Regions from separate parts of the Streptomyces sp. NPDC030814 genome, predicted to be linked through region 2. Evidence: predicted binding sites of a transcription regulator. Region 2 holds the regulator's gene; the other holds the start of a gene.
What was found. Region 2 encodes HspR, which represses chaperone genes until heat shock. Its sites were predicted from a motif close to TTGAGNNNNNNNNNCTCAA; they were not measured.
Positions count from the first base shown of each region.

Region 1 (7,569 bases), on a different contig from region 2:
CCTGGCCGAAGTGGGCGGGACAGCTCCCGGACTGGCAGCTCGCGTTCGCCCACGCCCTCGCCGGGACCATGTCCGCCGCGATGGACATGGCGGGCGGCCGCCGTGACTCCCTGGACGGCGAGCCGGTCCGCAAACGGCCCTGGGAGGAGGCGCTCAGCTGGTTCATCTCCTCCTACCCGCTGCTCGGCGGCATCGCCTCCGGAATGAAGATCATCGCCAAGGCGGACATCGCCCACGCCCACGACATCGCCATCGCGGCCGTCGACGCGGACGCCGGCGAGATCTACGTCAACCCGCTCCGCGACTTCGAGGACGAGGAGTGGCGGTTCATCCTGGCCCACGAGATGCTGCACGCCGCCCTGCGCCACGGCGACCGCTGCGGCGCCCGCGACCCGTACCTGTTCAACATCGCCGCCGACTACGTCATCAACGGCTGGCTGCGCGAGATGCAGGTCGGCACCATGCCCGAGGGACTGCTGTACGACCCCGAGCTGAAAGATCTGTCCGCCGAGGAGGTCTACGACCGCATCGCCGACGACCTGCGCCGCAAGCGCCGTCTGTCCACCCTGCGCGGCAAGGGCACGGGCGACATCCTGAGCGGACCGCTCGGCACCCCCGGCGACTACGTCGACCTCGACGAGTTCTACCGCCGCGGCCTCGGCCGGGGACTGGACCTGCACCAGCAGCAGGAGCGCGGGTACCTTCCGGGCGGCCTGGTCGAGGAGATCCGCGCCCTCACCCATCCGCCCCTGCCGTGGGACGCGCAACTCGCCCGCTGGTTCGACGAGTTCGTGCCCCGCCCCGAGCCCGTACGGAGCTACGCGCGCCCCTCGCGCCGCCAGTCCGCCACCCCCGACATCCCCCGCGCCGGACGCTGCTTCCCGCCCGAGGAGGTCGCCCGCTGCACCTTCGGCGTCGTCCTCGACACCTCCGGCTCCATGAACCGGGTCCTGCTCGGCAAGGCCCTCGGCGCCATCGCCTCCTACGCCGAGGCCCGCGACGTACCGGCCGCGCGGGTCGTCTTCTGCGACACGGCCCCCCACGACGCGGGCTATGTCCCGGTCACGGAGATCGCCGGGCGCGTCCGCGTCCACGGTCGCGGCGGCACCGTACTCCAGCCCGGCATCGACCTGTTGCAACGCGCCGACGACTTCCCGCCGGGCGCGCCCCTCCTCGTCATCACCGACGGCTGGTGCGACGCCCTGCGCGTACGACGCGAGCACGCCTATCTGATCCCGCAGGGCGCCCGCCTGCCGTTCACCGCCCGCGGACCGGTGTTCCGGGTGCAGTGAGCGGGCACCGAACTCGACCGGTACGTGGCGCGGGCGCCGAACTCGACCTCTACGCCGGGCGAACGAGCGGTCGACCGCGGCGGGCCTCCGCCCCGTCGGCTGGGTCCGGGGCGGCTCGATGTGATCGGATGGGGCCGACCCCGTTGGAACGGGACCCACGTGAAAGGAAGAACCGTGGCTACCACGCGCTCCGCACACACCGTATGGGAAGGCAACCTGCTCGAGGGCAACGGTGTCGTCACCTTCGACTCGTCCGGCGCCATCGCCGAGCAGCCGGTGACGTGGGCCGCTCGCACGCAGGAGGCGAACGGCAAGACCAGCCCCGAGGAGCTGATCGCGGCCGCCCACTCCAGCTGCTTCTCGATGGCGTTCTCGCACGCCCTCGCCGGCGCCGGCACGCCGCCCACCAAGCTCGTCACCTCCGCCGACGTGACGTTCCAGCCGGGTGAGGGCATCACCGGCATCCACATCACCGTCGAGGGCGAGGTGCCCGGTCTCGACGAGGCGGGCTTCGTCGCGGCGGCCGAGAACGCCAAGGTGAACTGCCCCGTCAGCCAGGCCCTCAAGGCCGTGCCGATCACCCTGTCGGCAAAGCTGGCCTGACCCGCGGGCTCACGGCGGCCGGACCAGCCACCCCGTCGGGGCGGTGGTCCGGCCGTCGGCGTCCTGATGCGCGCGCCGGCCCGGCACGAGCACATTGGGCGCATGAGTGACGACTCACAGCCAGGGCTCGACGCGGAGCTCAGAATCGCCGTCGCCTTCACCGGCGGCCTCAGCCTCGCCGTCCGGATGGGCGGCGTGGCCCGGGAACTGAACCTGCTGATGACCGCCGCGCGCGCCGACTCCTCCGACACGCCCGCCGGGCTGGTGCGCGCCTGCTACAAGCGACTGCTCGACCTGCTGCGGCTCGACGTCGGCGTCGACGTGCTCTCCGGCACGAGCGCGGGCGGGATCAACGCGGCCTTCCTGGGCCTGGCCACCGTGGGCGGCTGTGACCTGGGCGGACTGCGGTCGCTGTGGCTGGACGAGGGCGCGCTGGGAAGCCTCCTGCGCGACCTGGACGAGCCGCGACCGCCCTCACTTTCGGCCCTGGGCCCCACCGGGAGCCCGCCGAACTGGACTTCCTGACGGCGGGCGACCGGGCGGAGCTGCCCGCGAGCCTGCCGCTGACGTCGATGTGGGTGGCCCACGGCATCCAGCGGCTGATCGCGGCGGAGGAGCTGCCCTGTGTCGCCGAGCAGGCCGAGGCGGACCAGAAAGCGGTCGGCGCCCTGGCCGCGGCCGACTTCCTCAGGCACTACCGGCGGCGCTACCCCGACTCCCGGCAGCCGGTGGAACCGGAGACGGTCGACGGGTTCCTCCGCGCCTGCCGGATCCCGGAGGAGACCTTCCGGCGGGAGAAGGACAGCAGGCTGGTGAAGCACACCGTCTCGCACACCGCCGTGGTGACGGCGAACGCGGTGCGCACGGTGGTCGACCGGTGGTACTGGCGCCTGCTCTTCGGCGGTGTGAGCCGGGCCCTGCGCCTGGCGCACGCCGTGCGCAGACGCGCTTAGGGCCTTCCGACCGCACGCCCTCCACGGGTGCCCCCGCCGGGAGCATGCCGCCCTACGCCCCATTGACAAGAGCCCACTCAAGATTTGTGCTGGTGGTAGGAACCACGGGTGTGGGAGCCACACATGTGGGGCCCCCGGGTGGGAGCCACGGGCGGAACCTTGGCGGAACCTTGCGGGAAGGGGACGGCGATGGGGCGTGCGGTCGGGATCGATCTGGGGACGACGAACTCTGTGGTGGCCGTGCTGGAGGGCGGTGAGCCGACCGTCGTCGCCAACGCGGAGGGCCAGCGGACCACCCCCTCCGTGGTGGCCTTCGCCAAGAACGGCGAGGTCCTCGTGGGTGAGGTCGCCAAGCGGCAGGCCGTGACGAACGTGGAGCGCACCGCGCGCTCCGTCAAACGCCATATGGGCGACGGGGGCTGGCGATTCCCCGAGCACGGCTCCGTGGATGGCACCCGCCTTCGGGCCCAGGAACTGTCCGCGCGAGTGCTCCAGAAGCTCAAGCGGGACGCCGAGGCGTATCTCGGCGACGACGTCACCGACGCGGTGATCACCGTGCCCGCGTACTTCGACGACTCCCAGCGGCAGGCCACCAAGGAGGCGGGGGAGATCGCCGGGCTCAAGGTCCTGCGGATCATCAACGAGCCCACGGCCGCGGCCCTCGCGTACGGCCTCGACCGGGGTGAGGAGCAGACCGTCCTCGTCTTCGACCTCGGCGGCGGCACCTTCGACGTCTCGCTGCTGGAGATCGGTGACGGGGTCATCGAGGTCAAGGCCACCAACGGGGACACGCATCTCGGCGGCGACGACTGGGACCAGCGGGTCGTCGAGTACCTCGTCAAGAAGTTCAAGGGGCAGCACGGCATCGACCTCGGCAACGACAAGATGGCGCTCCAACGGCTCCGGGAAGGCGCCGAGAAGGCCAAGATCGAGCTCTCCAGCTCCTCCGAGACATCCATCAACCTCCCGTATGTCACCGCCTCCGCCGAGGGGCCGCTGCATCTGGAGGAGCGGCTGACGCGCGCCCAGTTCCAGGAGCTGACGGCCGATCTGCTCGACCGCTGCAGGACGCCGTTCCACCAGGCCGTGAAGGACGCCGGGGTGAAGCTCTCCGCCATCGACCACGTCATCCTCGTCGGCGGCTCGACCCGGATGCCCGCCGTGACCGATCTGGTGAAGGAACTCACCGGGAAGGACCCGCACAAGGGCGTGAACCCCGACGAGGTGGTGGCCGTGGGAGCGGCGCTCCAGGCGGGTGTCATCCGCGGTGACGTGAAGGACGTCCTGCTGCTCGACGTCACCCCGCTGTCCCTGGGCATCGAGACCAAGGGCGGCATCATGACCAAGCTGATCGAGCGCAACACCACGATCCCGACCCGGCGTTCGGAGATCTTCACCACGGCCGCCGACAACCAGCCCTCGGTCGGCATCCAGGTCTACCAGGGGGAGCGGGAGATCGCCGCGTACAACAAGAAGCTCGGCGTCTTCGACCTCACGGGCCTTCCCCCGGCGCCGCGCGGGGTCCCGCAGATCGAGGTGGCGTTCGACATCGACGCCGACGGGATCATGCATGTCTCGGCGAAGGACCTGGCCACCGGTCGCGAACAGAAGATGACCGTGACCGGTGGTTCCGCCCTGCCCAAGGACGACATCGACCGGATGATGCGGGAGGCCGAGCAGTACGCGGAGGAGGACCGGCGGCGCCGGGAGGCCGCGGAGACCCGCAACCAGGCGGAGCAACTCGTCTACCAGACCGAGCGGTTCATCCGGGACAACGAGGAGCGGGTACCGGCCGACATCCGCGGCGAGGTCGAGGCCGCCGCGACCGAGCTGAAGCAGCTCCTCGACCACCCCGAGGACACGGCCGCACTCCGGGCAGGCATCGACAAGCTCGCCACGGTGAGCCAGCGCATGGGCCAGGCGATGTACGCGACAGCCTCCGGGCCCTCCGGCTCCTCCGCCGAGGAGCCGCGCACCGCCTCCGGCCCCGCCGAGGAGGAGGGCGTCGTGGACGCGGAGATCGTCGACGACGAGAAGAACACGAAGGGGGGCGCGGCGTGAGGTGAGCCGGTGGTGACCGCCGTGCCCGCTCCGCCATCGCGTCGACGAACCGGCCGGGCCCGGTCCGGGAACGGCCGAGTTCGGTGCGCATGGCCTCGATCGACTCACGTGCGTCCACGGTGGCTGCGGGGTCGTGGGCGGCGGCCCAGTCGGCGTACGTGGTCGAGGCGTGCGGCCCCGTGGTCGGCGGCAGTGACTCCACCGCGGCGATCATGCCGGGATCGTCGCACGCCCACTGACACGCACGCCCTCGGAGGGGTTCACCGGCTCGCGGCAGACCTTCCCGGACACGACCCGACGGCCGTCGTCGGTGGGACGGTCGCACGCAGGGCACTCGGTCGACCGCATGACGGGCCCGGATCGATCGCCGGCAGGCTCAGTACCTGTCGCGGTACCGCCGCAGGATCTCACGGGTGCGTTCCGCCGAGGCCGCGTGTGCGGCCATGTGGTCGAGGACCTCCAGGTGGAGGGCGACCTCGCGCCGGGAGTCGAGGTAGAGCGCGCCGGTGAGGTACTCCGTGTAGACCATGTCGGGGAGCTCGGGCTCCGCGAAGCGGAAGAGGGAGAACGGGGCGTAGGTGCCCGGGTGGGGGCCGGCGGCGAACTCGGCGACCTGGAGGATGACGTGGTCCTTCTCGGTGGCCTCCAGCAGCCGGTCGATCTGGTCGCGCATGACCTGGGAGCGGATGCTCACCGGCCGTCTGAGCGCCGTCTCGTCCATGATCACCCACAGGTGCGGAGGGCTCTCCCGGGTGAGGAGCTTCTGCCGGGCCATGCGCAGCGACACATGCCGCTCGATGGTCTCGGGGCCGGTCTGGCCGAGGGTTCCGGCCTCCATCACGGCCCGGGCGTACTCCTCGGTCTGGAGCATGCCGGGCACGAAGTGCGGCTCGTACTGCCGGATCAGATGCGCCGCGCCCTCCAGGCTCACGTACAGGCTGAACCAGTCGGGCAGCACATCGTGGAACCGCTGCCACCAGCCGGGCTTGTTCGCCTCCTCGGCGAGTTTCACGAACGAGGCGACGTCTGCCTCGGCGACGCCGTACGTGGTGAGCAGGACCTGTACGTACGGGATCTTCAGCGCGACGTCCGCGGTCTCCATGCGCCGTACGGTCGCCGGGGCGACCCTCAGCACGCGCGCGGCCTCCTCGCGCTTGAGACCGGCGGCCTCGCGCAGTTCCTGGAGCCGTCTGCCGAGCACCACCTGACCGACGGTGGGCGCGGGCCGCCGCTCACTCACGCCACGCCTCCCCACGCGCCGAAGTACGCGTCCAGTCTGTCATGTTCCGATGCACATCTCATGAGGCCGACCGGAACGGGGGAGTCCCCGGTCCCCGTTCGACCACGGCGTCGCCGTGGCGGAACGCGCCACGACGACCCCAAAGAGTAAAGGACGATTCCGAAGAGTGAACAACGGTCCCACAGCGTGACAACCGTCATGGACTCCCAGTGGACCCGGCCCTGCTCCGTTCATGACCTCCGGGGTAATCGACCGGGGCAACCCCCGCGCGGCAAGGTGAGGCCATCGGGTTCCGGGCCGGCGCACTCCGGCCCGGGGCCCGGCTCCGGCGGCCCGCACGGCCGCCCCCCATCTGACCGACTTCGCCTCGACGGAGGGTGACACCCCATGTCCGCGACCCAGCTCGCCGCTCTCGCCCGAACCACCGACCCCCGGACCATGCTGCGCCGCTTCCTGGCCGTGGACGCCGTCGTGACCGGGGTGAACGGGCTCGCGTACCTCACCGCCGCCGGCCCGCTCGGCCGGCTCCTCGGCGTCGGCTCCGGGCTCCTCGTCGCACTCGGCGTGTTCCTCACGGTGTACGCGGCGGCCGTGGGCCTGCTCGCCGCGCGCGGGCGTCCGCCGGTGTGGCCCGTGCGCGCGGTCATCGAGGCCAATCTCGCCTGGGCCCTCCTCAGCCTCGTCGCCCTCGCCCTGTGGCTCACGCCCAGCACGGCGGGCGCGGTGTGGACGGTGCTCCAGGCGCTGACGGTGGCCGGGTTCGCGGCGGCGCAGTACACCGCCCTGCGGACGACCGGTGACTGACCGGCTGTCACCTCAGCGACTGCAGGTACGTGACCGTCGCCGGGTCGGCCGGCAGGAACGTCTCGATGGCCAGTTCGGCCACGGTCACGTCCATGGGCGTGTTGAACGTGGAGATCGACGAGATGAAGGACAGCACCCGGCCCGCGTGCTCGATCCGCATCGGCAGGGCGAACGACACACCCAGCTCCTCCCCGGGCTCCTCGTCGGACGTGCCGGGCGGCAGCGGATACGCCGCGACCTCCTCGTACAGCGCGCGCAGGGGCTCAGAGCGGCGCAGGGCGATCTGGCGCTCCATCTGCTCCAGCAGATGACCGCGCCAGGCCCGCAGATTGCGGATCCGGGGTGCCAGACCCTCGGGGTGGAGGACCAGGCGCATCGCGTTCAGCGGCGGCACGAGCAGGGACTCGGGGACGCCGTCCAACAGCATCGCGATGCCCCGGTTGGCGGCCATCACATGATACGTCGCGTCGAGCACCAGCGCCGGGTACGGCTCGTAGCCCTGGAGCAGACGCTCCATGCCCTCGCGGAGGGCCGCCATCGACGGGTCGTCCAGCGGCGTCTGCGGATAGCGGGGGGCGTAACCGGCGGCCAGGAGCAGCGCGTTGCGGTCCCGCAC
Region 1 is NZ_JBVIDX010000002.1:20,853-28,421, forward strand. Features, by position in the region: gene ACZ43N_RS03620 (vWA domain-containing protein) at 1-1,292, shown strand, start outside; gene ACZ43N_RS03625 (OsmC family protein) at 1,467-1,895, shown strand; gene ACZ43N_RS03630 (hypothetical protein) at 1,998-2,420, shown strand; gene ACZ43N_RS03635 (hypothetical protein) at 2,474-2,848, shown strand; gene dnaK (molecular chaperone DnaK) at 3,038-4,909, shown strand; gene ACZ43N_RS03645 (hypothetical protein) at 4,999-5,148, shown strand; gene ACZ43N_RS03650 (helix-turn-helix domain-containing protein) at 5,286-6,149, opposite strand; gene ACZ43N_RS03655 (hypothetical protein) at 6,537-6,953, shown strand; gene ACZ43N_RS03660 (helix-turn-helix domain-containing protein) at 6,961-7,569, opposite strand, start outside.
Region 1: the regulator HspR is predicted to act here: its motif matches at 2,911-2,929, upstream of dnaK (molecular chaperone DnaK).

Region 2 (7,569 bases):
CTGGTGCACACCTGGACCGAGGGCTTCATGTCCGACCTGGCGATCTTCACCGGCCCCGCCGGACGTCCGGAGGAACTCCGGCCCGGCCGTACCGGCCTCGCCCCCTGCGTCTGGGAGGCGGCCGTCCTCACCCACGAGCGCGACGCCTACTCCCGCCACGTCCTGACCTCCACCGCCCCGCTCCCCGACCGGCTGACTGCCTGGCGGTCCGACACGGTGGAGGGCGACCTGCGGTGAAGGGCACGGCCCCGACCGACCGCCGCCCCGCCCCGAGGGCATCCCCCGTGTCGCCGAACCGGCCGCCGAGCACGCCGCCTACGAGAGCCGCACCGCCTGGCCCGCCCGATCTCGCGCCCCGCTTCCACGGCCTCCTCGGCGCTCGCTCCGGGTGGAAGCGCAGCGGCCGCCGTCGTGGGGGCCGGCTGCTGTTGCGGACGGAGGGCAGGGGGTGGGTCTGCCGGCGGAGGACGGAGGGGCCCTCCTCCGTCGGGGCCGGTGCTGTGGCGGATCGACCCGGCGGCCGGAGCCGCCGGCGCGCACTGGAGCGGGAACGGTCCGCAAGGTCGTGCGGCCGATGGAGGACCCGCCTTTCGAGGTGGGGCTGGAGGTGAGGGCGGTTCGGATACGCCCAGCTCAGAGGGCTCCTACAGATAAGTGAAACATAAAAGTTGAGCCCGCCCGACTCAGGTCTGTTGACCCGACGGGGAGGGTCGTGCACACTTGAGTCCGTTCCACTCAAGTCAGCTGGAGGAATTGACATGGCACGTGCGGTCGGCATCGACCTGGGCACGACTAACTCCGTCGTCAGCGTTCTGGAGGGCGGCGAGCCCACCGTCATCACCAACGCCGAGGGCGCCAGGACCACGCCGTCCGTCGTCGCCTTCGCCAAGAACGGTGAGGTGCTCGTCGGCGAGGTCGCCAAGCGCCAGGCGGTCACGAACGTGGACCGGACGATCAGGTCCGTGAAGCGTCACATGGGTACGGACTGGAAGATCGAGCTGGACGGCAAGCCGTTCAACCCGCAGCAGATCTCCGCGTTCATCCTCCAGAAGCTGAAGCGGGACGCCGAGGCGTACCTGGGCGAGAAGGTCACGGACGCGGTCATCACCGTTCCCGCGTACTTCAACGACTCCGAGCGGCAGGCGACGAAGGAGGCCGGTGAGATCGCCGGTCTCAACGTCCTGCGCATCGTCAACGAGCCCACCGCCGCCGCCCTGGCCTACGGTCTCGACAAGGACGACCAGACCATCCTCGTCTTCGACCTCGGTGGCGGCACCTTCGACGTGTCGCTACTGGAGATCGGTGACGGCGTCGTCGAGGTGAAGGCCACCAACGGTGACAACCACCTCGGTGGTGACGACTGGGACCAGCGCGTCGTCGACTACCTGGTGCAGCAGTTCAAGGCCGGCCACGGCGTGGACCTCGCCAAGGACAAGATGGCGCTGCAGCGTCTGCGCGAGGCCGCCGAGAAGGCGAAGATCGAGCTGTCCTCCTCCACGGAGACCTCGATCAACCTGCCGTACATCACCGCCTCCGCCGAGGGCCCCCTGCACCTCGACGAGAAGCTCACCCGCGCCCAGTTCCAGCAGCTGACCGCGGACCTGCTGGAGCGCTGCAAGACGCCGTTCCACAACGTCATCAAGGACGCCGGGATCAACCTCTCCGAGATCGACCACGTCGTTCTCGTCGGTGGCTCCACCCGTATGCCCGCCGTCGCCGAGCTCGTCAAGGAGCTGACCGGCGGCAAGGAGGCCAACAAGGGTGTGAACCCGGACGAGGTCGTCGCCATCGGTGCCTCGCTCCAGGCCGGTGTCCTCAAGGGTGAGGTCAAGGACGTCCTGCTCCTCGACGTGACCCCGCTGTCCCTCGGTATCGAGACCAAGGGCGGCATCATGACCAAGCTCATCGAGCGCAACACCACGATCCCGACCAAGCGGTCCGAGATCTTCACCACGGCCGAGGACAACCAGCCGTCCGTGCAGATCCAGGTCTACCAGGGTGAGCGCGAGATCGCGGCGTACAACAAGAAGCTCGGGATGTTCGAGCTGACCGGTCTGCCGCCGGCGCCCCGCGGTGTCCCGCAGATCGAGGTGTCCTTCGACATCGACGCCAACGGCATCATGCACGTGACCGCCAAGGACCTGGGCACGGGCAAGGAGCAGAAGATGACCGTCACCGGCGGCTCCTCGCTGCCGAAGGACGAGGTCGACCGGATGCGCCAGGAGGCCGAGCAGTACGCGGAGGAGGACCAGAAGCGTCGCGAGGCCGCCGAGACCCGCAACCAGGGCGAGCAGCTCGTCTACCAGACCGAGAAGTTCCTCAAGGACAACGAGGACAAGGTCCCCGGCGAGATCAAGACCGAGGTCGAGGCCGCCGTCGGCGAGCTGAAGGAAGCCCTCAAGGGCGAGGACACCGCCGAGATCCGCACGGCCACCGAGAAGGTCGCCGCCGTCTCGCAGAAGCTCGGCCAGGCCCTGTACGCCGACGCGCAGGCCGCGCAGGCCGCGGGCGGCCCCGAGGGTGCCGCCGCCGGCGCCAAGGCCGACGACGACGTCGTCGACGCCGAGATCGTCGACGAGGACCGGAAGGACGGTGCCGCGTGACGGAGGAGACCCCGGGCTTCGACGAGCAGCAGCCGCAAGGTCAGCCGCAGCAGCCCGACGTCCCCTCCGGCTCCGAGGACGCCGAGCCGAAGGCCGCCCCCCAGGAGGGGGCGGCCCCGGCCGGGGACACGGCAGCGACGGCCCAGGTGGCCGGCCTGACGGCCCAGCTGGACCAGGTGCGTACGGCGCTCGGTGAGCGCACGGCGGACCTCCAGCGGCTCCAGGCCGAGTACCAGAACTACCGTCGGCGGGTCGAGCGGGACCGGATCACGGTCAAGGAGATCGCCGTGGCGAACCTCCTGACCGAGCTCCTGCCCGTGCTCGACGACATCGGCCGCGCGCGGGAACACGGCGAACTCGTCGGCGGATTCAAGTCCGTCGCGGAGTCGCTGGAGACCGTCGCGGCGAAGATGGGCCTCCAGCAGTTCGGCAAGGAGGGCGAGCCCTTCGACCCGACGATCCACGAGGCCCTGATGCACAGCTACGCGCCGGACGTCACCGAGACGACGTGCGTGGCGATTCTCCAGCCGGGGTATCGCATCGGCGAACGGACCATCCGCCCCGCGCGGGTGGCCGTGGCCGAACCCCAGCCGGGGGCGCAGACAGTCAAGGCGGACTCCGAGTCCGCGGAGACGGCCGACGACAAGGAGAGCGGTGGCCCGGACGAGGGCTGACGGCGACGACGCGAAGAACGAGGGGAAGGAGGGACGTCGGGGATGAGCACCAAGGACTTCATCGAGAAGGACTACTACAAGGTCCTCGGCGTCCCCAAGGACGCCACCGAGGCCGAGATCAAGAAGGCGTACCGGAAGCTCGCCCGCGAGTTCCACCCGGACGCCAACAAGGGCAACGCCAGGGCCGAGGAGCGGTTCAAGGAGATCTCCGAGGCGAACGACGTCCTCGGCGACCCCAAGAAGCGCAAGGAGTACGACGACGCCCGCGCGCTCTTCGGCAACGGCGGCTTCCGTCCGGGCCCCGGCGCCGGCGGCGGCACGTTCAACTTCGACCTGGGCGACCTCTTCGGAGGCGGTGCCCAGGGCGGACAGGGAGCGGGCGGCTTCGGCGGCGGGCTCGGTGATGTCTTCGGGGGCCTGTTCAACCGGGGCAGCTCCGGCACCACGCGGGTGCAGCCCCGGCGCGGCCAGGACATCGAGTCCGAGGTCACGCTGAGCTTCACCGAGGCCATCGAGGGCGCGACCGTGCCGCTGCGGATGTCCTCGCAGTCCCCGTGCAAGGCGTGTTCGGGCACCGGCGACGCCGACGGCACCCCCCGGGTGTGCCCGACGTGCGTCGGTACCGGCCAGGTCGCGCGGGGCTCCGGCGGCGGTTTCTCCCTGACGGACCCCTGCCCGGACTGCAAGGGCCGGGGCCTGATCGCCGAGAACCCCTGCGACATCTGCAAGGGCTCCGGCCGGGCCAAGTCGTCCCGCACCATGCAGGTCCGCATCCCGGCAGGGGTCGCCGACGGGCAGCGGATCCGGCTGCGCGGCAAGGGCGCGCCCGGCGAGCGGGGCGGTCCGGCGGGCGACCTGTACGTGGTCGTGCACGTCGACGCGCACCCGGTGTTCGGGCGCAAGGACGACAACCTCACGGTGACCGTGCCGGTGACCTACCCGGAGGCGGCGCTCGGCGGGGAGGTCAGGGTTCCGACCCTGGGCGGACCGCCGGTCACCCTGAAACTGCCCCCGGGCACCCCCAACGGCCGTACGATGCGGGCCCGTGGCAAGGGAGCGGTCCGTAAGGACGGCACCCGCGGGGACCTGCTGATCACGGTCGAGGTGAGTGTCCCGAAGGACCTTTCGGGGAAGGCTCGTGACGCCCTGGAGGCGTATCGCGAGGCGACCGCGGGCGAGGACCCGCGGGCGGAGCTGTTCCAGGCCGCGAAGGGAGCATGACCACACCATGGACACATCCGGCCGCCGTCGAAACCCCTATGAGCTGACGGAAGAGACACCGGTGTACGTCATCTCGGTGGCCGCCCAGCTATCCGGTCTGCACCCGCAGACCCTGCGCCAGTACGACCGCCTCGGCCTGGTCTCGCCCGACCGCACCGCCGGGCGCGGTCGGCGCTACTCGGCCCGCGACATCGAACTGCTGCGTACGGTCCAGCAGTTGTCACAGGACGAGGGCATCAACCTGGCCGGCATCAAGCGCATCATCGAGCTGGAGAACCAGGTCGCGGCCCTCCAGGCGAGGGTCGTCGAGCTGGAGACCGCGCTCGACGGTGCCGCCGCGGCGATGCAGCAGCGCGAGGCCGCGGTGCACGCCTCGTACCGGCGTGACCTGGTGCCCTACCAGGAGGCGCAGCGGACGAGCGCGCTGGTGGTGTGGCGGCCCAAGCGGCAGCAGACCTCGGACTGAGAAGCCGTCCGTGAGCCGGGACCTGGCAGCAAAGTGCCTGGCAGCAAGTGTCCTGCCCGGTGCAGCATCCTGACATCGCGGAGCCTTCAGACGGGGTGTGCCCGCTGGCAGAGTCGTGGTCATGAAGAACACGGGGAACACGGGGAACACACGCATCATCAGGACACTGTCGGCGCTCGCGCTCGTCATGGCGCTGCCGCTGGGAGTGACGGTGGCCGCCAAGTCGGGGCCGTCGGTCGCGCTGTCCGTCAACGGCTGGCAGTGAGCCGGCGGGACGAACGGACGGGATGACGACCGTGGAGTTCCAGGACGGGACGTTCCGGGACGGGGAGTTCCGGGAACTGGTGCTGGTCCGCAGGGCGCCCGGTGACGCACCGGCGGCGACGGCCGTGATCAGGGTCCTCGGCAAACTGCCCGGGGGCTGGGAACACGCCTGGCGACTCGACGAGGACGGGGGCCGGATCCACCTTCGGATCCGGCCCCCGTCCGGTTCGCCGGCCCACGCCGTACGGGACTGGCTGACCGAGGCCCTCGACGACCCGGCCCTGCACAGCTGGCGGGCCGCCGGGGCGCCCTGACCGGCGGGGTCAGATCCAGCCCCGCTCCCTGGCCAGCAGGGCCGCGTGCGGACGGTTGCTGGCGTTCAGGGTGCGCAGGACGTCGGCGACGTGCCGGCGGTAGGTGCGCAGGGAGACACCGAGTTCGCGGGCTCCGATCTCGTCCTTGGTGACCCGGCACATCGACTTCAGGACCTCCAGCTCCATCGGGCTCAGGGTCTCGGTGTCGGGTTCCGGGGCGCCGAGCAGATCGGTGAGGTCCGTGGCCTGGTCCCAGATCTTCTCGAAGAGGGCCAGGATGCTGGCCACCAGACCTGGTTCCTGTGCGACCAGCGCGCCCCGCGAGGTGTCCGAGGGGTCCGCCGGGACCAGCGCGGTGTGCCGGTCGTAGACGAGGACCCGCTCGGCGATGTCGGCGGCGACCCTGATCCGCGCGCCCTGCGCGTTCAGTTCGCGCAGATAGGCGGCGGTCGCCGGATCCGCCAGGGCGTCCTTGAGGACCACGCTGCGGATGTGGACCCCCCGGCGCAGACAGCGGCTGTCCAGCGGCCGCGCGTGGGCGATGTTCTCCCGGGTGAGCGCCCGGTAGGGCTCGACGGAGAGGATCTCCTTGCGGGCGAAGAACGCCAGGTCGTCGATCCGGTCGCGGATCTGCGCGAGGTTCGTCATCCGCTCCACGCCGCCGCCGGCCTGGGTGTGGGCGCCCTGCTCGGCGCGGAGTTCGGCGACGAGGTGACGAGGCCGGGTCACCTGCTGCAACTCGTGGTGCAGCTCGCTCAGCCGTCGGTCGGTGAGCAGACCGACGGCCACCTCGGGGTCCGCCGCGGTCAGGGTGCCTGCGGTCCCGCTCTCGGCGGCGGCCGGGTCCTGAGCCGCCCCTTCCGTGCGGCGGAGCAGGCCCAGTTCCGTCAGCCGCCGCAGCACCGCCTCGACGTCGCCCTGCGACGCGTGGAGCAGGAGGTGGATGTCCTCCGTCGTGGTCCCCGGGTTCCTCAGGAAGTGCCGGTAGACGCGCTCCTCCATCGCGGTGAGCCCCAGCAGGCCCATGCTGCCCGCATTGTTCATCCTTCCCCCCGTGTTCTTCCCGTACGGCCCGGGCCGGTGGCCGGTATCGCGCGGGTGTGGCTGGTCGGGGCCACGGCGATACGGAATCCACCGAAATGATCGGGACTCAGAGTAATGCGTTGGTCAAGGCTTCGCCCGGTCACGGCGGCACACCGTGGAAGGTGTGGCGAACGTGTGACGGACGAGCCCGGGCCAGGACACGAACGAACGGCGTTGGCCGAAAGTTTCGCTCGCAGCATGGTGCCGCGCCGGTGCAGCAAGCTGCGCCCCGCGGCACGGGATCTGGCCGAAAGCGCTTGGCAGGCTGGAACCCGTCGGACAGGAACCGATGCACGTCGGACACGAACCGATGGATGCGCACGGATTCCCCGGCCACGAGCCGAGGGAAGCCGACACGACCGAACACAACCAGGGGGACACACATGGCTGTTGTCGTACAGGAGGACGCGCTCGACTTCTCCGCGCTGACCGACCGCGAACGGGAGGTCCTGCTGCTGCTCGCGACGGGCGAGCAGAACCGCTGGCTCGCCCGCCGTCTGGGCATCGCGGAGCGCACGGTGCGGGCCCACACCGCCAGCATCGTGCGCAAGCTCGACCTCAAGTCCCGGTTCGAGGCGGCGATCGTCTCGCACCTGTACGCGGACGACATCAGGGGAACCTGCGGCTGACCTCCGCGGGGGACGTCATGAGGCCCTGCCGGTACTGGGGAGTACCGGCAGGGCCCTCTGCGTCGTGTGTCCAGGGGCTGTCCCGTCATACGCGCGCCCACCGGGAATCACGGGACAGCCCTCGTGGCGTCAGCCGGGCAGCAGGTCGCCGACCATCTCGATCGCCGTCATCCACAGGGGCTGGGCCCCCGTGCCGAACGCGGCGGCCAGCGCGTAGCCGAGGGCCGCGTCCAGCGCCTCCGGCTCGGCGTCCTCGCGCCACTCCACCAGGACCTTCCCGTCGCCGTCGGAGGAGAAGTCCCCGAGGTACGCCCC
Region 2 is NZ_JBVIDX010000006.1:397,944-405,512, reverse strand. Features, by position in the region: gene ACZ43N_RS16660 (hypothetical protein) at 1-237, shown strand, start outside; gene dnaK (molecular chaperone DnaK) at 759-2,603, shown strand; gene grpE (nucleotide exchange factor GrpE) at 2,600-3,277, shown strand; gene dnaJ (molecular chaperone DnaJ) at 3,320-4,498, shown strand; gene ACZ43N_RS16640 (heat shock protein transcriptional repressor HspR) at 4,506-4,964, shown strand; gene ACZ43N_RS16635 (hypothetical protein) at 5,086-5,229, shown strand; gene ACZ43N_RS16630 (hypothetical protein) at 5,252-5,542, shown strand; gene ACZ43N_RS16625 (helix-turn-helix transcriptional regulator) at 5,552-6,586, opposite strand; gene ACZ43N_RS16620 (helix-turn-helix domain-containing protein) at 7,009-7,254, shown strand; gene ACZ43N_RS16615 (hypothetical protein) at 7,384-7,569, opposite strand, start outside.